Regions from separate parts of the Paenibacillus sp. 481 genome, predicted to be linked through region 3. Evidence: riboswitches for the same ligand, from Rfam matches in the RefSeq annotation. Region 3 holds a riboswitch; each other region holds the start of a gene.
The links. Region 3 has a riboswitch for cyclic di-AMP ahead of KIK04_RS05195 (hypothetical protein). Riboswitches for the same ligand answer to the same signal wherever they lie in the genome.

Region 1: it holds a riboswitch for cyclic di-AMP, as region 3 does, so the genes downstream of both, KIK04_RS10635 (hypothetical protein) here and KIK04_RS05195 (hypothetical protein) in region 3, are expected to answer to the same signal.
Region 2: it holds a riboswitch for cyclic di-AMP, as region 3 does, so the genes downstream of both, KIK04_RS24075 (3D domain-containing protein) here and KIK04_RS05195 (hypothetical protein) in region 3, are expected to answer to the same signal.
Region 4: it holds a riboswitch for cyclic di-AMP, as region 3 does, so the genes downstream of both, KIK04_RS18905 (CAP domain-containing protein) here and KIK04_RS05195 (hypothetical protein) in region 3, are expected to answer to the same signal.

The regions. Positions count from the first base shown of each region.
Region 1 is NZ_CP075175.1:2,436,685-2,442,380, forward strand. It holds gene KIK04_RS10615 (phosphotransferase enzyme family protein) at 1-351, shown strand, start outside; gene KIK04_RS10620 (serine hydrolase domain-containing protein) at 642-1,823, shown strand; gene KIK04_RS10625 (LytTR family DNA-binding domain-containing protein) at 1,847-2,389, shown strand; gene KIK04_RS10630 (hypothetical protein) at 2,415-2,831, shown strand; cyclic di-AMP (ydaO/yuaA leader) riboswitch at 3,221-3,391, shown strand; gene KIK04_RS10635 (hypothetical protein) at 3,523-3,987, shown strand; gene KIK04_RS10640 (hypothetical protein) at 4,057-4,323, opposite strand; gene KIK04_RS10645 (DUF418 domain-containing protein) at 4,777-5,696, opposite strand, start outside.
Region 2 is NZ_CP075175.1:5,672,737-5,678,432, forward strand. It holds gene KIK04_RS24070 (polysaccharide deacetylase family protein) at 1-891, shown strand, start outside; gene KIK04_RS24075 (3D domain-containing protein) at 995-1,756, opposite strand; cyclic di-AMP (ydaO/yuaA leader) riboswitch at 1,762-1,947, opposite strand; gene KIK04_RS24080 (PadR family transcriptional regulator) at 2,172-2,504, shown strand; gene KIK04_RS24085 (amino acid ABC transporter ATP-binding protein) at 2,771-3,493, opposite strand; gene KIK04_RS24090 (amino acid ABC transporter permease) at 3,486-4,142, opposite strand; gene KIK04_RS24095 (transporter substrate-binding domain-containing protein) at 4,235-5,023, opposite strand; gene KIK04_RS24100 (M20 family metallopeptidase) at 5,240-5,696, shown strand, end outside.
Region 3 is NZ_CP075175.1:1,192,017-1,197,712, forward strand. It holds gene kdpB (potassium-transporting ATPase subunit KdpB) at 1-1,114, opposite strand, end outside; gene kdpA (potassium-transporting ATPase subunit KdpA) at 1,144-2,823, opposite strand; gene KIK04_RS24385 (potassium-transporting ATPase subunit F) at 2,885-2,965, opposite strand; cyclic di-AMP (ydaO/yuaA leader) riboswitch at 3,273-3,457, opposite strand; gene KIK04_RS05195 (hypothetical protein) at 3,509-3,952, opposite strand; cyclic di-AMP (ydaO/yuaA leader) riboswitch at 4,028-4,216, opposite strand; gene KIK04_RS05200 (hypothetical protein) at 4,543-4,971, shown strand; gene KIK04_RS05205 (CgeB family protein) at 5,189-5,696, opposite strand, start outside.
Region 4 is NZ_CP075175.1:4,279,891-4,285,586, reverse strand. It holds gene KIK04_RS18920 (MptD family putative ECF transporter S component) at 1-602, opposite strand, end outside; gene KIK04_RS18915 (hypothetical protein) at 878-1,264, opposite strand; gene KIK04_RS24475 (helix-turn-helix domain-containing protein) at 1,426-1,503, opposite strand; gene KIK04_RS18910 (hypothetical protein) at 1,919-2,221, shown strand; gene KIK04_RS18905 (CAP domain-containing protein) at 3,318-4,025, opposite strand; cyclic di-AMP (ydaO/yuaA leader) riboswitch at 4,032-4,160, opposite strand; gene KIK04_RS18900 (MarR family winged helix-turn-helix transcriptional regulator) at 4,557-4,979, shown strand; gene KIK04_RS18895 (hotdog fold thioesterase) at 5,031-5,438, shown strand; gene KIK04_RS18890 (NAD(P)H-dependent flavin oxidoreductase) at 5,611-5,696, shown strand, end outside.

The DNA of each region.
Region 1 (5,696 bases), 1.2 Mb from region 3:
CTCGCAGATCTCTGGACACACGGAGTAGGCTGGATCCAATTTGAGCAAGATGCCGCTAAACGCCAAGCGTTTATGGATCATTATTTTTCAACAGTTCTCGCGGGATATCGATCGGAGACCACGCTTGAAGATTCGATGTTGGATAAATTGCCTTTATTTATTCAAGTAACGCTCATGGAAAATATAATAGATAGTTTCGAGGTCATGCGAAATGATGGTGAAGAGCCTGAGTGTGATGAGGGACTGTCGTATCTCATAAAGTGTTTGGAAGACGATATCCCGTATAAGGGGTTTTTCGATGAAATTTACTCTTATGAAGAACCGTTTGAGTATGAGGAACGAAATATTTAGCCTTTGTGCTGCGGCTTTTTAAGAGGAGTTGTTAGTTGGAAATTGCGTTTTCCAAGATGCACGCAAAGCCCCTGTGAGTATGACCTCGCAAGGGCTTTTTTCATGCGATTATAGGCAAACATAACCGCAGTTGCCTTAGATTTAAGCCTTAGGTTTCCTTGCACATAGTCAGGCCACCCCAGAGTCGTCTTAACGTTGAATTTTGACCACTTAGAACAAAAGGGTTTCTAAATGTAAAGCCACCGATTAGATTTATGTATGAAAAATACATGATACGAAAGGTGGTCCATATGAAATTAGGAATTATAATATTGGTTGGCATAATCCTCTTAGTTGCAATTGGATATGGTGTATTAGCCTTTTTGAATAGGCCGATATCTAAAGAAGTAGTTAATGAAAAAATTAAAAATCGCATAGCAAAAATAGTGAAAAAAAATGATTCGTTATCTAGCGTGTTATTAACCATTTACTCTGGCCAGACAGGCTACTTTGAACAATTTGCAGTAGGCACTAAAAATCAATCTTCGGCGCAACCCGTTCAAACGGATAGCCAATATCATGCAGCCAGCATCGGCAAAACCATGTGTGCGGCTGTCTACGGGATGTTAGTTGACGAGGGTAAAATCAACTATGACGATAACATCAATTCTTGGCTAGATGCTGACATCCTGAAGGGATTATTTGTGGTAGACGGCATCGATTACAGCGCGCAGGTAACAGTAAGACACTTGCTGAGTCATACATCAGGAGTTGGAGATTATTTTGAAGGTCCGGTTAACACCGGGAAACCTATATTGGAAAGGATATGTTCTAATCCTGATCTTTCATTTACGCCAGAAGAGTTGATTGCGTTTACTAGAGAAAACCAGAATTCTGTTGGACAGCCCGGACAACAATTTTATTATTCGGATACGGGATATATTTTGCTTGGACTTATTGTGGAGGCGATTGAGGGAAAATCGTATTCAAATATTTTAGAGGAAAAAATTTTTGAGCCCTTGGGCATACATAATAGTTATTTAATGTTTTATCATGATAAACCAGCTGATATTGTTGGGTTTTATATAAATGGCGTTGACTACAGTGAGAGAAATGCATTATCGATTGATTGGGCAGGTGGCGGTGTTGTTACTACTATGGATGATCTGTTAGCGTTCATGAGGGCTTTAGAGAACGGGGATTTATTGTCCGAGAAAGTGTATAAACAGATGACTGACTTTAATCATCGCTATCAAAAGGGCATTTATTACGGCATGGGTATGATGTATTTTGACTTTAGCGAGTTGTCATTTCTGTTGGGCTCAATGACAGATGTTTATGGTGCTGTTGGAGCTACAGGAACTTATATATTAGTCGATAAAGAAAAGGACACTATTTTTATTGTTAATTTTGGATCACTTGATTTTAGGGAAAAAGGCATTGAGGAATTGGTAAAAATAAGAATGATTTATGATAGGATGATAGTTGGATAAATACTTCTGTTACATGAGGAGACATGATGGTTCAATTATTGTGTTCAAATAAGGTTTATGAAAAATTGAAACAAGAATTATCCAAATACCAAATTGAAATTATGCAAGACAGCGATTTGGTGCTAGTTGAAAATGGATATGATATACCCAGTGGTAAGCTTATTGTTGTATTCGATGCTATTGACTATATGGATGTGGTTAAGCTTTTGGTCTCCGGCGTTCGGGAACACATACATGTTATGAATACTCTGACAGGCTTCAGTGAAAATAAATTTGCAGTTATTGAACCAAGGGATGTTCTATATGTAGAAGCAGGCTCTGATGGAATTATGGCATATACAAAGTCTAATCGTTATAGTATCAAAGAAACTTTGCAATATTATGAGAACGTATGGGTAGCAAAAGGATTTATACGAATCAATAAGTCACAACTCGTTAATTTGCTTCACGTAAAAGAAATTATCCCTTGGTTTAACTCTAGATATGTACTCAGAATGGATAATAACGCTGAACTTGAAGTATCAAAAATGTTCTCAAAAAAGCTTAGGAGCACACTCAAAATATAGGAGAGCAATAATGGAGAAAATAAATTTGGAAAGTATTATAAAGTCATTTTTTATCGGTCTCTTCATAGGTATTCTCCTACAATTTTATGATGATGCAGATGTACTGTTCTCGTACAAAGTTTTAACGGTATTAGCCAGCGGAAGTGTAGGGTTCATTATTGGTTTGATTACAGAATGGCTAACATCAATACTCCCAATTCGTATGGCCAATTCTCGGACGTACTTCTTTATACACAACTTCATTGCATTAATCGTTACTACATTTATTTTGATCTCCTCCATGATGTTCACAAGCAGCGAAATGGAAGGCCAAGTGGAATTCACCCCGATATTATTGATAGCGCTGGGCATTATATGTATAGCCAATTTATTTGATTATATGATGTATCGACGCGCTCAACATAAATTGAAATCATTTAAGGCGTTGATTAAAGATAAATAAGATCATTTAGATTAGAGAGGTAATAGTGGGAAATACGGAAAAGTTTGAAACGATAACGAATAGATATGACACTTCTGAAAGCAAATAAATTGCAAAGGTATCCTCTGATGCCATTCGTGTTATCAAGATTGTTTGATGTTTTAAATGATGGAGGACTGAAGATGTCTATTTTATAATGTCATCGAGTTGCAGATGACAATCCAATATCGGATAAAAGGAGATACTTGAAGCTTAGCGGAGTAATAATATAGAAAATATAAGATTATATAAAATGAATCCGATTTCATCACCAGATAATGCTAAATAAGAGGGTATGTTCTTCATATTTGAATTTTACATATTGGCTTGTGAGATCGTACAATTCATTCAACAGCACGGGCATGAATTATTGTTCCAAAACGCTGAATTCCCTGAACAGGGAAACGGGGGAACCAACCGAAGCCATCCTCCTAGGATGGTTTCACGGGGTGAATCCCTAGCTTGTTTAAGCAAGCTGGGGTAGGGCGTCTCTCAAGCCCGAATCCGACAGCTAACCTCGTAAGCGCAAAGAGAGAGAATCACGATCGTGTTCTTCAGCTTGATCGTTCAGCGGAAGAAGTCCGAGAGTAAGAATTCTCTGCTCAAAGGGCTTCTTTTTGTTTGCCTAAAAAGCTTATGAGCGTAATAAATAGCATTGAAGGAGGAATCGATCGTGCAGAAAGTAAGTACCCCTTTACCGGAAAAAAGCGTAGAACATGATTTGGCTAAATGTAAAATCGATCATATCGAAACCTATCTTTATGACACCAAAAGGATTGAAAGTGGAGTTATTGGAATCATTGATAAAAGCATGTGCGGATTAATGGTAATTTCTAGCCGAAACATGTCAGGCTTTGCAGAATACTTTATTCCAATTGAGAATCGTCATTTTGATCTCGTTCAATGGGCAAAAGTATTTATGAAATTAAAGGGTGTTTCCATCCCGGTGGCCTTGGATATTGTAGAAGAGAAAGATAAATTGGGGGGCCCAATTAGAACGAATCTTGCTAAGGCCTCTTTAATGGATTTGGCATCCAAGCTGCGCAACCCGGCCATGCAACGGGAAGGCAATACCCATATATCTTGGTTGGATCGGGCTGTTTTGTTCGACTATTCGCAAGCTTACTTCTCGTGCTAACCAGTCCATGTGGAAGAAGCCCTGCTCACATAAGAAGATGAGAGCAGGACCAGTTTCTTTACATTCTACCTACAAATTCTTAGCTATATGAGGCTTACTGTAATGGCTCGTTCCGCCGCCGCCAACTAGCACTTGCCCACCTTTGTTGAAAATGAGCAGCTTGCTCGAACCGTTAGTTAGCAAGACGGTTACCTTTGCACGGTTGGCTGTTGCAATATAGATCACGTATCCGCTTCTTGACACAGTAGTTCGCCAGTTCTGGTCGAACTCTGATCTGGCCACACGGTTGGAATAGACTTGGTTTTCGACTTTGCCGGCTGCTGTTTTTTTGAGCATGCAGAATATCACCTCCCGTCAGTCTCATCGTATGCATGCCCTGCAGATTGGAATAGACAATGATCAGGACTTGGCGGACCTATTTTTCTTACAGTGGTTCTCAAACCGACTATGATTGCAGCAAGCACAGCATGCCCGAAGCCGTGCATCCTAAAGGATTCAATTGATAGTGTTGAAGAAACGTGCCAAATCGTACTGTTTCTTGCGAGGAAGAGAGACACCCAGAGATACCATTAGGAACAAGGGATGGTTATAACCTGATTCTAGGCCTCTTGGAGAAGATCTGGGGTGGAGTGGATTTGTATGGAACGAATTGCAAATAAGATTCAGTCCTTTAAAATTTGCGATTATAGCTGACCCCATTTTTGCAGCTTAAAATAGGGGAATAGCAACGGCCCAATCTAGTGGAAATAAAGACAACCGAGTGCTCCAAGTACTCGGTTGTCTGGTCATTTATTTATGTTTATATACCAATTTCCTCATCCATATTTCCAATGGTCCAACCATATTCCTTTTTTCCAATATTGTGGCTAACACAACAGAGAGGCCCCAAATCCCCACTGCAATCATTGCAGCAATGCTGTTTCCTACCTGTCCTCCTAAATTAAGCGCTACTGGTGATAAGAAAAGGACAAGCAATGTCTCATTGAACACAAAGAAGGTTAAGGAACGTTTTCCTAAAGCCATTAAAGAAAAAGTAAAGCGTCCGGGATCTTTTATTTTTGTCCCAATGATGCCAAATAACGTAGCATAAGCTAATCCTCCAGCCATTCCAGTCATAATGTGTAAACTGTTTACCAATCCAACTGTATAATAACTAGGATTCCATACGTTTCCGATTAAAGATAAAGGAATGGCCCCTAATAAAGAGACAATTAATCCTGTAATGGTGATGAGATAAATACTTTTTACATGCTGGTCTGGTTTGGATAATAGCTGATATCTGGCCATCCACATGCCGAGCAGAACGGGAGGGATAATTGGGGCCATAACATGAATGAAAATAGGGACTACGGGAAAAGTAATCAACTTTTTAAAAGTCGTGCTAAGGTAGGTGTCTGTTGCTGACAGCTGTGGAATGAAACTATAGCTGCCAACGCTTTGCATGGTGAAGCCCCATAATTGGGGGGTGAAAATGACATACAACAAAGTAATCAACACAAAAGTTCGAATCAGTGTTTTATGGTTACGTAGTAACACCCAACTGACTAGCAGCCCGGCGAAACCGTAAGCCATAAGAATATCTTGGCCCCCAATGATGACGAGTAACACGATCCCAAATACAATCAAGTACCACGAACGGCGCCGTATCTTCTTTAGTGCGTCTTTCGCGCTTGTTCCTTTAGAGAGTTGGCTGTTAAATGCCAGAACTA
Region 2 (5,696 bases), 1.2 Mb from region 3:
AATCGGGATGAAGCGAAACAGCATTCCATAACACGCAAGGACAAGCAAGCAGACCGAAAAAAAGAAACGATTCGTTTCACCCTACATGCTGACGGAAATACGAAACAAGAGAAATGGACGAGTCGAACGAAGACGGCTAAGGTACATACCGCACAGTCCACACAATCGGCTCGCTCCGCTCAATCGCGGAAATCACAGAGCAAGCAACAGCAATTTAAGCTAAGCTTGGCACAACTAAGAATGAAGTATCCGCACTTTTTTAAACTGCGCGGCTCAGCTTCTGGCAAGCAAAAAGTTGCCTTAACGTTTGATGATGTGCCTGACCATATCATTACACCGCTCGTGTTGGACATTTTGAAAGAGCATCACATTCAGGCAACGTTTTTCCTAGTCGGTTCACGCGTAAAACAATATCCGCAGATCGTCAGACGCATGGTTGACGAAGGCCACATGATAGGCAACCACTCCATGAGCCATCCGTTGCTCACGAAGTTGTCGATGCCTGCTTTTACAACGCAAGTGTTGAACACGGAGCATATCATTGAGCAAGTTATCGGTTATAAGCCGCGCTTTTTCCGGCCTCCGTACGGTGCCATTAATGAAGAACAGCTACGTTGGGCAGGAAAACACGGTTATATCGTTGTTAACTGGGATGTCGATTCGAAAGACTGGAAAGGATTAAGCGGGGCCGAGATTGAGCAACTCGTCATGAGCAACGTTGAACCTGGTTCAATTGTGCTTCAGCATGCGGGTGGAAGCCCTCAAAATGGCTACTTGCGTGGGACGCTGCTTGCTCTGCCGCGTATTATTAAGAAGCTACAGGCCAAAGGCTACGATTTTGTGACTGTGCCTGACCTGTTTCACGATCAAAAAGAAAAAAAAGAGTCTTGATCGCTTATGTGTACACGAGGTACAACAAGCAATCAAGACTCGTCTATGGTTAGCCTCGTCAATGTAAGTGTTGACGAGGCCGCGTTGTAAGTTGAAGTGTTCGTTATTTCAAAACGTAAACTTGTACATTTTGAATGCCGAACGTATTGCCGACACGCTTGCTAACAGGAACAAAAATATCAATTTTGTTGCCATTAATCGCGCCGCCAATGTCACGTGCTGTAGCAAGAAGACCGCCACCAGGCAAATGTTTGAAATCATAGCCTGTAATAAACAGTTTCGTTCCAAGTGGAATCACGTCTGGATCAACGGCAACAGTTCCAAGTTCTAACTTGTTACCGAAGTAGTCGACTCCGCCCCATGGACCATTCTCGCTTGGATCAGCCGAATATGCGGTTGCTTTCATATTGGCACGCCACTTGTATTCCATTTCACGTCCAGACACTTGAACAATCTTATTCGAAGTTGACTTTGCTTTCATTGTCGCCACAGCCGCTTTAGGCTGAGCTTTAGATGGAGCTTTAGTCTGTGCTTTTGGTTGAGCTTTAGAACCTTCATTCTTGTTATCACCCGTTTGTTGTTCTGCTTGCTCCTTAGACTCCTTGGGCTGCTTCTCATTCGATGCTGTGTCTGCCGCAAATGGCAAATTCACTTTCAAGCCGCTGTATACGTTTTTAGGATCAATGTTCGGATTGGCAGCAAGTACTGCCTCTAAACCTAGATCATATTTATTGGCGATCGCATAGAAGGTTTCTCCCTCTTGCACCACATAGTTCTCTCCGTCTGCATAAACCGGTAAAATCTGTACAACAGCTGCTAAACCTAGTACTGCAATTGCTAATTTTAAAAATGTAATTTTCTTCATATAAGTATTCCTCCTTAGGTTGGCCTGCGGGGTTAGTTGTCGGATTCGGGTTAAGGAGTACCCTACGCATGTGTCAAACAATGAACAACGCAATCATTGCTCGTTAGCGATTCACCCCAAGACGCCGTCTTTATGTGACGGCTATCGGTCAATCATCCCCCGTACGGGTGTCGTTTCGGCTCGGAAAGGATCATATCACAATATTGTAACCTGTGCGCAGGTAGATCTTGTTAATCCTTGTAAACCTATGGATACCAATGGTTACAGCAATTTTACTTTTTCAAAAAATGTGCAGGTGATCAGTATAATACGTAAATGAGATTGGAAAATGATTGAAATCCATTGCAGGCTCATTTATACTATTACATAGAATTTCGATGCATAGATATTCTATGTGTTCGGGGGTGAACAAATAGTGATGATTAATAAAGAACTGATGAAAGGCAGTACCGTCATTTTATTGCTTACGGTATTGAATAAGAAAGAAATGTACGGCTATGAATTGATTAGGGAAATCGAGTACAGATCGGATGGCGTATTTACAATGAAGGAAGGTACGCTCTATCCTATTTTGCACACATTGGAAGCAACGGGGTGGCTTGATTCGTATTGGAGCGAGCATGATGGACGCAAGCGTAAATATTATCGCATTACCGATGAGGGCCGTACACACTTAGACGAGAAAAAAGTAGAATGGACACGTTTTCGCATCGCGGTTGACACCGTTATTGGAGAGGGGAATCCATAGTCGGCTTGGCACTGCCATTCATCGGCTACAGTTTTACAACACAGCTTGTTGACTTTGCCGCTGTCGGTCTTCTTTTATCCCTATATAGACGTAAAAATAGGATTCCACGCGGTCCCGGTCAGTCGAACCCTACTGGTCATGGTCCATCTGCGGCTCAATAAACTACATTTAGTCCTACAGCCACACAAAAAAGGAGCAGTCCAAACTCATTGAGTTCAGACTGCTCCTACTGCGCATCATACGCAGACGTTAAACGCCTTCCACTTTTACAACACTTTACTCAAAAACTCTTGTGTCCGCGGATGCTTCGGCTCGCTAAACAGCTCCCCCGGCTTCCCAGCTTCAACAATTTGACCGCCGTCCATAAAAATGACGCGGTCCCCTACCTCACGAGCAAAGCCCATCTCGTGTGTCACGATGATCATCGTCATCCCTTCGGCAGCGAGCGATTTCATCACTTCTAGCACATCGCCAACCATCTCTGGATCTAGGGCAGATGTCGGCTCGTCAAACAGCATCACATGCGGCTGCATCGCCAACGCCCGTGCAATGGCAATCCGCTGCTTCTGACCACCAGACAGCTGGGCAGGATACGCCTGTGCCTTCTCAGCGAGCCCTACTTTTTTAAGCAGCTCAAGCGCAAGCTGTTCCGCATCTCCCTTGTTCACGTTCTTCACTTTAATCGGCGCCAACGTAATGTTGTCCAGCACCGTCATATGCGGAAATAAGTTAAACGACTGGAATACCATTCCCATTTTCTCACGTGTTACGTTAATATCATGTTTGCTAGCATTGATGGACTGACCTTCAAATACAACGTTCCCTTGTGTAGGCGTTTCCAGTAAATTCAAACAACGCAAAAATGTACTTTTACCAGAGCCACTCGGCCCAATAACGACGACGACTTCCCCTTTAGCGATGCTAATATCGATGCCGTTCAAAATGTTGAGCTTACCAAAGCTTTTATGCAAATTTTGAACTTCAATCATTTGTCTTCAACTTCCTTTCCCAGTAGCCGATCAGCTTAGAAAGTGTAAATGTTAAAATAAAGTACGTCATGGCAGACCCTACTAAGGGGCCCATTGCCGTATAAGTTTGACTGCGGATAACTCCAGTCTGATAAAAAATATCGGCCAGACCGATAAAGCAAACGATTGCTGACTCCTTAATGATAACAACAAACTCATTGGCAATGGTCGGAATGACGGTACGTAGCGCCTGAGGCAATATAATGTAGCGCATCGCCTTCGCCTTCGTCATACCGAGTGAACGCGCAGCCTCCAATTGACCTTTATCAATCGATTGAATACCAGTCCGGAAAATTTCCGCCAAATAGGCGGCGCTATTCAATGAAAGGGCGATAACCCCTGCTATAAATTTGTCAAACTCAATCCCAAATTGGGGTAGTCCAAAATACACTATAAACAATTGGACAATAAGCGGTGTCCCCCGAAATATTTCGATATATACCGTTGCAACCCAACTGATCGGTTTGATCGGACCTAACTTCATAAATACAAGGATAGCACCCAGTATAGATCCGAATATAACAGCGAAAAATGATAGTTCAAGCGTTACAATTGCGCCCGATATATACAAATCTTTATTTTCCCATAGCATATTAAAAAAGTCACTCATGCCGTTTCCCCTCTCGCTAGCTCTAACTTTCAACCTTACATCTTGCTTTTAAAAAAAGAAGGGCGGCAATTACGCCGCCTAACATGCATCGCTTATTGTTCTGCTAACGCTTGAGCATCGATCAAAAACGTTTCGATTTTGCCTTCCTGCTTCAAACGTTGAATAGTTTTATTAATTTGTGCCGCCAAATCCGGATTTTGTTTATGAATTCCAACGACATAACCTTCTCCTTCCGGCTTCAGCTGCACGTCAGCAACTGCCAATGCATCACTGCGCTTTGTCGCGTAAGCTTTCGCCACAGGCTTCTCGGCAAGTACGGCCTCGATACGATTCGATTCCAGTGCCAGTGCAAGGTCACTTACTGAAACGAGCTTTTCAATCTGGGCATCTGGAATTTGCGTCGCGACATCTTCGAAAGTCGATCCTTGCTGCACACCGATCTTTTGCCCTTTCAAATCTGCCGCTGTTTTATACTTTTCTTTATCAGCTGCACGAATAATTACGCCTGCCTCAGCTAAATAGTAGGGCTCGGAAAAGGTCATCGCTTTCTCCCGCTCAGGGTCAGCGTCCAAACCTGCCATAATGAAATCTACCTTTTTCGAATTCAAAGCTTCGATAACCGAATCAAACTTCATATCTTCAATGACGAGTTCAGCACCCATATCTTTCGCAATTTCTTTCGCGATCGAAATATCGAAGCCGACGATCTCGTCCTTACCATTCACTGTCTTATGGAACTCGTATGGCGGATAGTCCGCGCTCGTGCCAAGTACTATTTTCTTCTTTTCTGTAGCTCCACCTGCTGCTTGATCTTTCGTACTGCATCCCACTAGCAAAGCCATAATAATTGCGCAAACCGTTAATAGTTTCATCGATTTCATATGTCATCCCCGCTTTTGTTGTCTATAGTATGTGCCCGCTTATCGTGTTGCTTATGGGGCTGAACTCATTATACATAAATGTGTATACTTATACAATCCTATTTTTAAAAATATTTTCAATTCCGTCGATTTCCTTGTAAATCACCTGTTTATCGGGTACTCATATGATATAATACTATGGTTGATAATGTCATCATAATGAGGTGAAATGATTAAATGAATGCTAAAGAACGAATTGCCCACGCGATCGACCAAAATGCTGATGAACTGAAACATATTTCACGTTATATTGGTCAGAACCCTGAGCTTGGCAACGAAGAATATAAAGCCAGTGCTCGCCTGAGCTCCTATTTGGAGTCCCATGGTTTTACAGTTGAGCGAGGTATCCTATCTATTGAGACGTCATTTATCGGAACATATGATAGCGGGAAGCCTGGACCAACGATTGCATTTTTATGTGAATATGATGCATTACCTGATATTGGACACGCATGTGGCCATCATCTGATCTGCACAATGAGTATCGGTGCAGCAATCGGCTTGAAGGATGTATTGGAAGAGACGGGCGGCGTCATTCGAGTATACGGTACGCCAGCCGAGGAGACGAACGGTGCGAAAGTGCCGATGGCTGATGCGGGAATGTTTGATGATTGCGACATAGCAATGATGGCCC
Region 3 (5,696 bases):
CTGCCCAAAATCCAAGCTCTTCCCCTTTCGCCCCACCGACTGGAATTAAATCATGTGCCAAACGGTTACCAAACGTGATCGTTCCCGTTTTATCTAAAATAATCGTATGAATATCCCCGCATGCTTCAACAGCCTTACCTGAAGTCGCAATGACGTTAAACCGCGTCACACGGTCCATCCCAGCAATCCCAATCGCCGATAGCAAACCACCAATCGTCGTCGGAATTAAGCACACGAGCAAAGCAATCAATACCCCAACGTTCAGCTCAATGCCCAAATAGTTACCGAAGAACGGCAGTGTAATCACGACAATTAAGAAAATGAGTGTCAAGCTGACGAGCACCGTATGCAACGCTAGCTCGTTCGGCGTCTTTTGACGCTGTGCACCTTCAACGAGTGCGATCATCCGATCAAGAAAAGATTCGCCCGGATCGCTCGTAATGCGAATCCGAATCATATCACTAATGACTTTCGTACCTGCCGTAACCGAGCTAAAATCGCCGCCTGATTCTTTTAATACCGGCGCAGACTCACCTGTAATCGCGGATTCATCGACCGACGCCAAGCCCGCAATAATTTCACCGTCACCCGGGATGATCTCGCCTTCACGGACGACAATGACATCGCCTTTGCGCAAGCTCGTGGAAGAGACACGCACCGTGCCAGTCTCTGTCACCTTGTTCGCCCACAAGTCACGCTTCGTCTGTTTCAACGAATCAGCTTGCGCTTTGCCACGGCCTTCCGCAAGCGCTTCGGCAAAGTTCGCGAACCAGACGGTCACGAACAAAATGAAGCTAACCGCCGCATTGAACCACCACGGCATCGGCGCACCAAAAGCATCTGGCACAAACGTTAACAACAGAGTAATAACAAAGCCGATCTCGCAAATAAACATCATCGGATTTTTGATCATATAAGCCGGATTGAACTTTTTCAAAGCATCGACAGCCGCAACACGTACGAGCTCCCCGCTAAAAAAGCTGCGGTCCTTTTTAGGCGCATTGGGAATGCCTGGTCGCCCTCCCCCTGCTGGTCCACCCGTCTGTCTTTGGCCTCTTTGCCCGGAATCCGGTTCAAAAGGCGTCGGTGTTTTCATCATTTTTGCAGTACTCATCGCTTACAGCTCCTCCTTTATTCCCCTCATCATTTCCACAACGTTAAATGTTCTGCGATCGGTCCAAGTACGAGTACAGGGAAGAAAGTCAGCGCACCTACAATCACGACCGTCCCTACAAATACAACACCGAACGTTCCCGAACTCGTGCGGAAAGTTCCGCTCGTTTGCGGTATAGGCTGCTTGCTCGCCATCGAGCCTGCAACGGCCAACAGCGTAATCATCGAAATGTAGCGGCCCAAAAACATCACAATACCTGTGGAGATGTTCCAAAACGGCGTCGCATCCCCTAATCCTTCAAAGCCTGATCCATTATTGGCTGCGGATGAAGTAAATTCATACAACGCTTGCGACAGACCATGGAAGCCCGGATTGGAAATCGTATCGGCCTGTGTCGCCACGGCAATAGCTGTCGGTACGAGAATAAGGAGCGGCTGTACGATAAGCGTAACCGCGATCAGCTTCATTTCTTTGCTTTCCAGCTTGCGGCCAAGGAATTCCGGTGTACGCCCGACCATTAGGCCAGATAAGAACACAGCGATCATCGCGTACATCAATACGTTCAAAAATCCTGCCCCGACCCCGCCAAATACGGTGTTCAGCATCATATTGGCCAGCGTAACGATTCCGCCGAGTGGAGTCAGTGTATCGTGCATTGTATTCACGCCACCGGTCTCTGATGCCGTTGTAACAACCGAATATAACGACGATCCTGCGATACCGAAACGAACTTCCTTGCCTTCCATGCTGCCGCTGCCACTAAATCCATAAGCGTTCATTACAGGATTTCCAGCTTGTTCGGCTGCAATAGACGTACCTAGCAGCATAATGAACATCATCGACATCGCGACGAAAAGTACTCTGCCTTCTTTGGGACTACCGACCATACGGCCGTAAGCAAACGGTAGCGATGTACCGATTAGCATCATAAGCAGCATTTGCAGCATATTGCTGATTCCATCTGGGTTCTCGAACGGATGCGCAGAGTTGACTCCGAAAAACCCACCACCATTGTTGCCTAGCTCTTTAATCGCAATCAGCGAGGCTGCTGGTCCACGAGCGATGTGCTGTTCCGCTCCCTCAATCGTGATAGCCGTTTCCGTTGGACTGAACGTTTGTGGTACACCAAGCAGAACAAAGATCAAGCCCGCTACAATCGAAATCGGTAAAAATACACGTGTAATCGAGCGAACTAAATCGGCAAGGAAGTTGCCGAGCGGCTTACCGATTAAGCCACGAATAAAGGCGAACACGACAGCTAAGAACGTGGCTGGCGCTGTAAACATCAAGAACGTAATGCCGACCATTTGGGATAAATAAGATAATCCACTTTCCCCGCTGTAATGCTGCAAGTTCGTATTTGCCATAAAGCTTATTGCCGTATTAAAAGCGAGCGACGGCTCCATACCCGGAATCCCACTCGGATTAAGCGGCAGGATGCCTTGCAGACGAAAGATCGCGTAAGTAATGCCAATCATCAATATATTGGACAGCAGCGCTGCAAAAGCGTAGTTTTTCCAGCTCTGATTCACTTCTTTGATACCAAATAGTTTAAATAATAGTCGATCGAGCGGACCGAACACCGCATCTAGCGGCCGCGGCCCCCCGTTGTTGTCGAACACCTTGGCCAAATAAATTCCGGTTGGCCGCGCTAACAGCAGGACGAGCAGCAGCGTTACCCCGATTGAAATCCATCCTAATGCACTCATTGTATTTCCACCTTTCCCATATGACAGCGACTCTTGTCGAGCACCCTAGAATAAATTGTGTTTAAAATTTTTCTGGCTTCACTAATGCGTAACCTAAGTAGATGAACAAGGCCCCAACGATAACAAATAGTCCAATGGTCACAATCGTTCACCCCGATCTCCAACTTCCCGAGTACACCAGTGTAAGATGCCGATGCTCGTTAAGCCGAGCATACTAAGAAGCATTAACATGACCACGTCGTACATCTTGAATTCCTCCCCTTTTTCTGTTCAACTTTCCTGTTCCAGCAACGGTTTATCAGTAGCAGCACAAGTGCGCAAGATAACTGAATTTTTCGTCACGATACGTAAAAAAGCACGCAAAAAGGCCGCACGGAAAGAGGGTCCTTTCCGCGCGGCCTCACTAACGCACAGCAAATGAAAGCCGTACGTAGCCACGACGAAATAAGGCGGCCTCTATGGACGCTTACGAGGTTAGCTGACGGATTCGGGCGCATTGAGTCGCCCTACTTGGCTTGAGCCAAGATTCACCCCTCACATGCGCGACTTGCAGCTCGTGTGAGCTGTCGTTACGCATGCTGTACTTGTGGTTCCCCCGCTTCCGTCGATTGACGGAACTCAGCGATGAGCATAGCCTATTTTTTTAATGTGAAGACGAAGCATCGTTCATATCACGGTTCAGCATTTACAACGCTGTTGGCGTCGGGCAGTCTGTAACGGCATGAATAAGTTCCGTCATTAAAAAGCTTACTTGATCCGATTGCGTGAACACGATGTAGTTCGCACCTAGCAATCGGTAAATCGAATGCGGATGATGATGTTTAGTAACGACCGTTATCGGGTCTGTTGTCCAATGTCGGCACACTTGCAGCAAGCGGCACGTCAACGCGAAACTTTGCTCGAAAATGAAAATACGTCCTACAGGCACATGCGGTACGATCCAAGCTTTCGGATCGGACGTATTCAGGTGACACATGTGCTTGACACCCAACTTCTCCAGCTTCTTGGCCATTCGGGTGCTGTTTACAATGGCCGCAGTAGGTATCCCTGCTCCCCTTAACTGACGCACAAAGTCTACGCCCATCGCATTCGGTGCAAACACAGTAACGATGCGATCTGCTTCAAACATATCCTGTTCCTCCTGTCTTCATTACCGTCGCCTTTTTTTCCACAAGAAAGAGGAAATGCGCCAGATCAGACTAGGCACGCCTCTTCTCACACGCTTACGAGGTTAGCTGACGGATTCGGGAGCGAGAAGTCCCCCTATCAAAGCAGCACGCTGCTTCAAATTCACCCCTACGAACGGATAATGCGCAAATTTGCCCATTATGGCCGATTTCGCTTATTGGTTCCCCCGCTTCCGTCGATTGACGGAACTCAGCGATCTAGACGTTCGGATACGTTGTATTGCTGAACTGAATATTACGCCTGATTGCCTTAACCTGTAAATCACCGTGAAAGCTCATAAATGGTAATTCCGATGCAAGACATGCATGAAATCAAGTTCAATCTTCCAAAATCAGATCATTAGCTCGCTAACGCTCAACCGTTCGTGAATTATGGTGATTTCAAGAGATATTAGCAGCAATTCCAATAACGAGCTGCATGTAAGCGCTACTTTCAATGAAATTGGCGTAAAAAAATAGGTTTGTATCTATTTACACCGATTCCCAGATCACGTTAGGATACGCTCACAACGTTTTTGAGGAGGAGTTCGTATTGGAATGCTCGGGCGACCTTGAACTTCAGCGGAAAATGCTCATTACAGAGTGGCAGCGTTGGAATAACGAACGTTTTTTTAGCTCGATTCGTGCTTGCCGATTATGCACCGATGAACAGCCGCAGCCAACGGACGCGGCGTACGCAACAGATGTCAGCTTTTTTCATGACATGATTTTTTTTCGTAGTTGCCCTCGCCACGATGAGCATGCTCCAGCCGGAAGTGAAGTGCCGCTGCTGCCAAATTGGGTCCGGGAGCGCAATATCGACAAACCGATGCAGCAAATGGAACAACAGGAGCGTGCAGCTGCTCTGGAAGACGTCGTGCAGCGTGTTACAGGGCAGCCTGTTAAACGAATTTGGCTAAGCATCGTGCTCGAAAATGGAGGCAAGCTAGATATGGTGGAAATTGAACAAACGCTCATTTGACAAAATGCGCATAGAGCAAAGCCCGAGCAGATGTTGCCCGGGCTTTATGTTATTGTCCTACTCCTGTCAAGTAAAGGGTAAAGGTACAATATAGGGAGAGACGGTTGGGCATTTACAAGGTAGAGGTAGGATGAGGCAAGCTTTGATCTAGTAGGTGTCGTTGCTATCCATATGGACTAGGTTAGGTGAGTGGATTTGGTTGGTCATGTGGGCTGGGTCAGTTTGACTGGCCGATTGAATTTGATTGGTAGTGTGGGTTTGGTTGACCGAATGGGTTTGATTGGTCGATTGAGTTCAGTTGGTTAAGGTGCTGCTGTTGATCAGATGGTGGATCAAAAACGACGCGCAGAAGTTCGTTAATTCGATTCATATAGGTATGTTCTCTCATCGTCCGCTCTAGACTGCGCAGCGCGATTTCTCGTCTTGCCTCCTCGTTATGCAAGTAATATTCAACCTTGCTCACTAACTCCTCCGAGGATCTGTAAGTCTCAATTTCAACGCCAGGCGTATAAAAACGGGGCAAATCCGCGCGAACATCGGTTAGTTGGAGTGTTCCGCAACCGGAAATTTCAAACGTTCGTGGATTAGGTGAAACAGCGGGAATACGAGCTTTGTTGTTGTTAACCGTCTCATCCTCGACGGAGCGATGCATATTGATCACAATTTTGCTGCCGTTGTACAACGTCGCTGTTTCATGCGGGCCCATCCATTTATTTAACTCAATG
Region 4 (5,696 bases), 2.6 Mb from region 3:
TATTTAATCATGCCTGCTTTCATAAAATGTTTCTTCAACATGTTGGACGCAAAGACGCATCCTAGTAAAGTTAATACAAAGGAGAAGAGCATACTTCCTAACATCCACATGGGAGAATAGGCAAAATTCCGCATAATTTCGCTCATTTCCGATGAGAACATCGCTTCCAACACATCCGATCCGTATACGTGAATAGTTGCATATCCACCAATGCCAAACAGCATGCCATAACTTGCATACGCGAGAGACTGCCGTGTAACCTGCTTGTACTGGTTACCGTTACCTTTTAACAGCACGGCTTCGCCAAGCAAGCCCGCTGCAACAAAGAATGGCAGCATCAACGGAATACCCATAATGGCATACACAAGTCCGGTGACAAGTCCTAGCAATAAGATTACGCCTCTTTTCCCTACTTTGATTGCCATAATCAAATAAATAATAGCCGAGAAGAACAGACATACTCCCGATATTAATGGCATGGCCGCGAACATCACGGGCGTCAGTAAGGTGGATACAATTCCGTTAACGATAAAAATGAGAATGCTAAAAATCCCAATAAGTACGTAGTCTTTCGTTTTTAACGATGTTGACTGGGTTGACATGAATATCAAACTCCTTCTGATTGATTAGCAAGATATCGATAATGATAATCATTTTCAATAATAATAGTCGGTTATGGTTAACTTTTCAATTGTCTTTTCTAAATAATTAGTTATATATTGTAAAAAAGAAACTGGATTTAGATCTTTATTTTTCTTAGGAGCCTTCACCCTATGATGAAACTCATGATGTAACATAAAAAAGATCGCTCTTTCAGAAGCTTGTCATCTCACAGGCTTCCGAAAAGAGCGATCTTTTTACAATCGAGCTACATATGTTATTCACCAAACTCCTGTTCTATCACAAACTTAAATTCCCCATCTTCACTATTCACATAGTGAACCTGTCCAACATAAACTTTTATATCAAACCGTTTGAAAATGGCATATCCTATAGCTTCTATTTCTTCCAAACTAGCTGCGCGTGAATCATTCGTAAACCTCACAACAACGGGACAATCGTACAAACCATGTTTCCAATTGTGCTCTCTTGAGATATTGAGTTGGATGTCATTGCTGCCAGCATTCCTAAAATCAATCCACTCCCACGTATTTTCATAATCACGTTCATATACCGAGTAATGAAGCACGTCTTTGATGTCCTCTGCAATATCGGATAGTTCTTTCTTAATAAAAAACCATAGGCAATGTGATTGATACGTCACTTGAGGTACCTACTTTCTTATACGATGTATACTTCCATTTAGCTTTGTTGGTGAAAAGTGTGTCATTTGGGTACAAAAAAATCTGCAATACATGATTGCAGACATAGCTTTAATTAAAAAATGATTTATTGTACCACAGGGAAAAACTACTCCTGAATCGATTAAACCAAATCTTTTTTCTCAGGTGTATACTCTATTAAATCAGAAAGTTTACAGTTAAATGCATCACACAGTTTTATAACTTTGCTTGCGACAGAGCTACGGATTTAAGTAACCAATTTTCTCAAACCAGTCAAGAGTACGTTCTCCTATCAGAAACATGCAGCAAACAATACTCCCAGATATACACCAACCTACCTGATGACCTTAAGCCACTTCTACTTGATTATGAAAAATGCATAAATGAACTTCAAGCTCTCATGATTGACTTTATGTATTCTCAGGGTCTTAAAGATGGATTTGTGTTAAATAAACTTCTAACAGAACCTCGCTAAACATGAGGTTCTTCTTTCAATTAGAATTGCTATGTAAGTTAATATTTTAATATTATAATGAATTCGAATTTAAACTCAATATCCTTACCTGATTCTCCCACATGATATTGCTCCTATGTTAAAAGCAGTCTTAATTTATGCTTCATCATATAATGTAGAGGTGGATACTATGAAAAAAATAAATTTTAGAGATTATGATATGGCTAGCAAGTATATTAGAATTAAATACGGAATAAAAGGTTTCGGATTCGGAGCTATACCTCTCGGAAAAATAGAGACGGTAAAAGACCATCTTATACAAGACTATACCGAAAGGGAATTACGAACAATTAAAACAAGTGTAAATTCGCAATTTGAACAATATAAACAGCTCAACTTAATTATTGTAGTTATTATCTTCTTTTTGACAACAGTTCTAGGGACACTTGCTCCATATATATACCGTTATTATTTAAGCCTTTAGACTGGCAGTACAATACTCAATCAAAAATTGATGCTGTTAAATTGGACTCCATGAATCTTGAAAGTAAAATATCATATTTAACTGAACAACTACAATTACAAGTTGATAATTTCTCAAATATATTATTATTTATTCAAGATGAACATTACTTTCTACTTCTCATTGTTTTTATACCTTTAGTTTTTTTATTCTTCATAACACTTTATAGATATAGATGGATTACCATTATTAACAATCTGGTGAACGAAGCATTTGAAGAAAAAAAAGCTCTAAAAAAAGGTTAGAGGTTATGTACGACCGATAAAGCGAATGAAAAAACCATGAAGATATTAAGACATTGGATAACCAAATGGACAATGAGGAAACTGCTACTACGCCAATCAGTGCATGAAGCGTAATGTATATTCCACCCAAGATACTGCAAAGTCACTGAATTGCTAATATACGATGGTTGAATTGAAGGATTTTGTGAATGTTACTCTTGCTATTAAGGAAATTAAAGGTTTTCCACCATGAAATTAATATTATTATCACAAAAATCGCTGTTTTAAGTGGCTTTTTTATATACGTGTATGAGGTATCAATGCTTGGGTAATGAGGAGTTTATTCAATCGACGATTTGTAACAAGAAAAGAACGTGTAATTATGATATTTTGCTTTTTTTCTGAAATACAGTACGCAAATTTTGCATACTGTACTCTCTGGTTTTATTGACTAAACCAGAATTGATTGTCGGCTCCAACTGGTGTTATTGATTAAACAAACAAAAATAAACATATTATAATGGTTAAGTTACCTAATTTTATAACAATCATTTTGTCACCTCCTTCATTTCAATTAATAATAGTCTATTCTGCTGTAGTTCAATTGATACTAAAAGTTGTCTGCAACTAATGTTAAACAAGAACCAGAGGGGACTCTAAAGTTGTAAATTAAGCAGGAGTTTAATTTATTTAATATGAGCAAATAATATTTCATTGAACTCCTTGCCGTAAGGGTATTTTTACCCCACCCAAACAAAAAACACCCCGAAATCCCAATGAGATTTCGAGGTGCCTCTTTTAGCGGATTACTCCGCGCTATTATAAAGTTGTACTTAGCCTTTGAATAATTGCACCCAAACTCCGTTATAATAAGCTACACCGATAGAAGAGTATTGGCCCTTCATGATGTTCTCACGGTGACCAGGGCTGTTCATCCAGTCCTTCATCACTTGTGCTGGAGATTGTTGGCCTTTAGCGATGTTCTCGCCAGCCGTGTTGTATTTCACGCCGAACTGCTTCATCATATCGAACGGCGAACCGTAAGTTGGCGAAGTGTGGCTGAAGTAGTTTTTGCTATGCATGTCTTTTGCTTTTACCATAGCTACGTCGTTCAATTGGGAATCAGCTTTCAATGGCTGAAGACCTGCTTTGGAACGCTCTTGGTTAACCAAGTTGATAACTTGTTGTGCAAAGTTATTTTTGTCTTGGTTTTCGTTGTTACCGTTGTTGCTAGGATTTGTTGGCTTAGACGGTTGTTCTGGTTTAGTAACTTCTGGCTTTTGCACTTCAGGCTTAGATGGCTTGGATGGCTTTTCCGTACCTGGCTTGTTCATGCCCGGGAAGTATTTTTCCATCAAGTCAGCAAGGGCTTTATCCATGTTACCTTTGTTTCCTTGGAAACCTTGGAAATTAACAAAGCAGTTCGGGTTTTGAACTTGAACTGGCTCTTTTGCTGGTGCAGCAGATACCGCTCCTGCAGAAATTACTGGTGTTAGTGCCAAGGCACCTGCTACGACTACTTTCGTCATATGTTTCTTCATACTAAATATCTCTCCCTTTGGTAGCCTACGAGGTTAGCTGACGGGTTCGGGTCAAAAGGTCTCCCCTACCGCTTATGGCGGCTTCACCCCACTATGTGGGTCCCCCGTGCCTTTTGGCTTCGGCTTGTTTTTTTAATACTTTCACATGTTAACATGGATCAACAAAGAGATCATTTTAAAAATAATAGAAATAAACATAAATATTTACAAACTGTAACTTTTTCATTTCAGCGCTGTTACCTGCACTTCACACATTTCTCCGCCCCAAAATGCACGTCATTTTTTTTCCTTCTACTAATAGCTAATCAAAGCTAAATTCAACTCTACGAATCTCTCATCTATATAAAATGCGACATCCCTTTAACAATTCCATTAAAGATGACAATCTTTTCGCTCATTCCACCCCCAATCCAGCCACCAATAAAAATTTTTTATCCACTTTACTCGTATACAAGGTAATTTTCGTGTGTTATATTTTGGATATATTCGCCATTTTGAATAAGTAAGAAAGGAACGGAGAGCAGCATTCACATGGAACCGATCGAAGATTGTCTAACCTTTTTGCTCGGCAAAGCATCCCAACGTGCATATCAAATTGCTAAAGCCAAGCTGCAACCGTATGGCGTCACGCCCGTACAGCACGCACTTCTCCATCTGCTATGGGAAAAAGACGGACAGCACAGCTCCGAGCTAGGCGAACGCCTCCGACTCGACTCTGCGACCATGACCGGGTTGCTCGATCGTCTCGCGCAAAGCGAGCTTATTGAACGCCGGCCAAGTCCGACAGACCGCCGAATGAATCATATCTTTTTGACACCACGCAGTCAGGAATTGCAAGCTCCGTTATCCATTTGTATCGAAGATACGCACAAGGAAGCGTTGCAGGACTTTACAGCAGACGAAATCGCCCAGCTCAAAGGTATGCTCGCTCGATTCATTGGCCTTCATCCATAAGCTTAAACCCTCATGCTTAACCCATACCGAACAGAAAGCGAGGTTCATTTCATGCATCAAATGAAACCATTAAGCGAAACCATGCTTGGTGCCTTAGGCATCGAGCTTGGAGAAATCACACCCGAACGAGTAACGGCTACCATGCCTGTTAACGCGGCGACACACCAGCCTTTCGGGCTACTCCACGGGGGTGCGTCTGTCGCACTTGCAGAAACCGTCGCCAGCTTAGGCACGTGGTTCCTCATCGATCAAACAACCGAAGCCGCTGTCGGACTCGAAATTAACGCCAATCACATTCGCTCCAAGCAATCAGGAACGGTGACCGCCATCGCAATACCACTGCACAAAGGCCGTTCCACCATGGTCTGGGAAATCAAAATTGTGGATGAAGACCAACATCTCATCAGCATCGCCCGCTGTACCGTCGCTATTATTAAACAGAAGAAGACCCTTAACTAATTTTCAAAAAGAACAAAAGTGATCAACGGCTGCTATGCTATTTTGTAGCCCCAAGAATTGATTGCGCTTACATTGTAATATACATGATACAATTGCCTAACTGCCCTACCTACACCGATCAGCCAACTTTACAGATACAGAAAAATATCAAACCGCGAGAGGATGAGTTCAATTGTCTAAACGACTACCGCAACAAATGACTCAGCAGCTCAGTTTGCCTGTTATCGTCGCCCCCATGTTCCTTATTTCTAGTCCGAA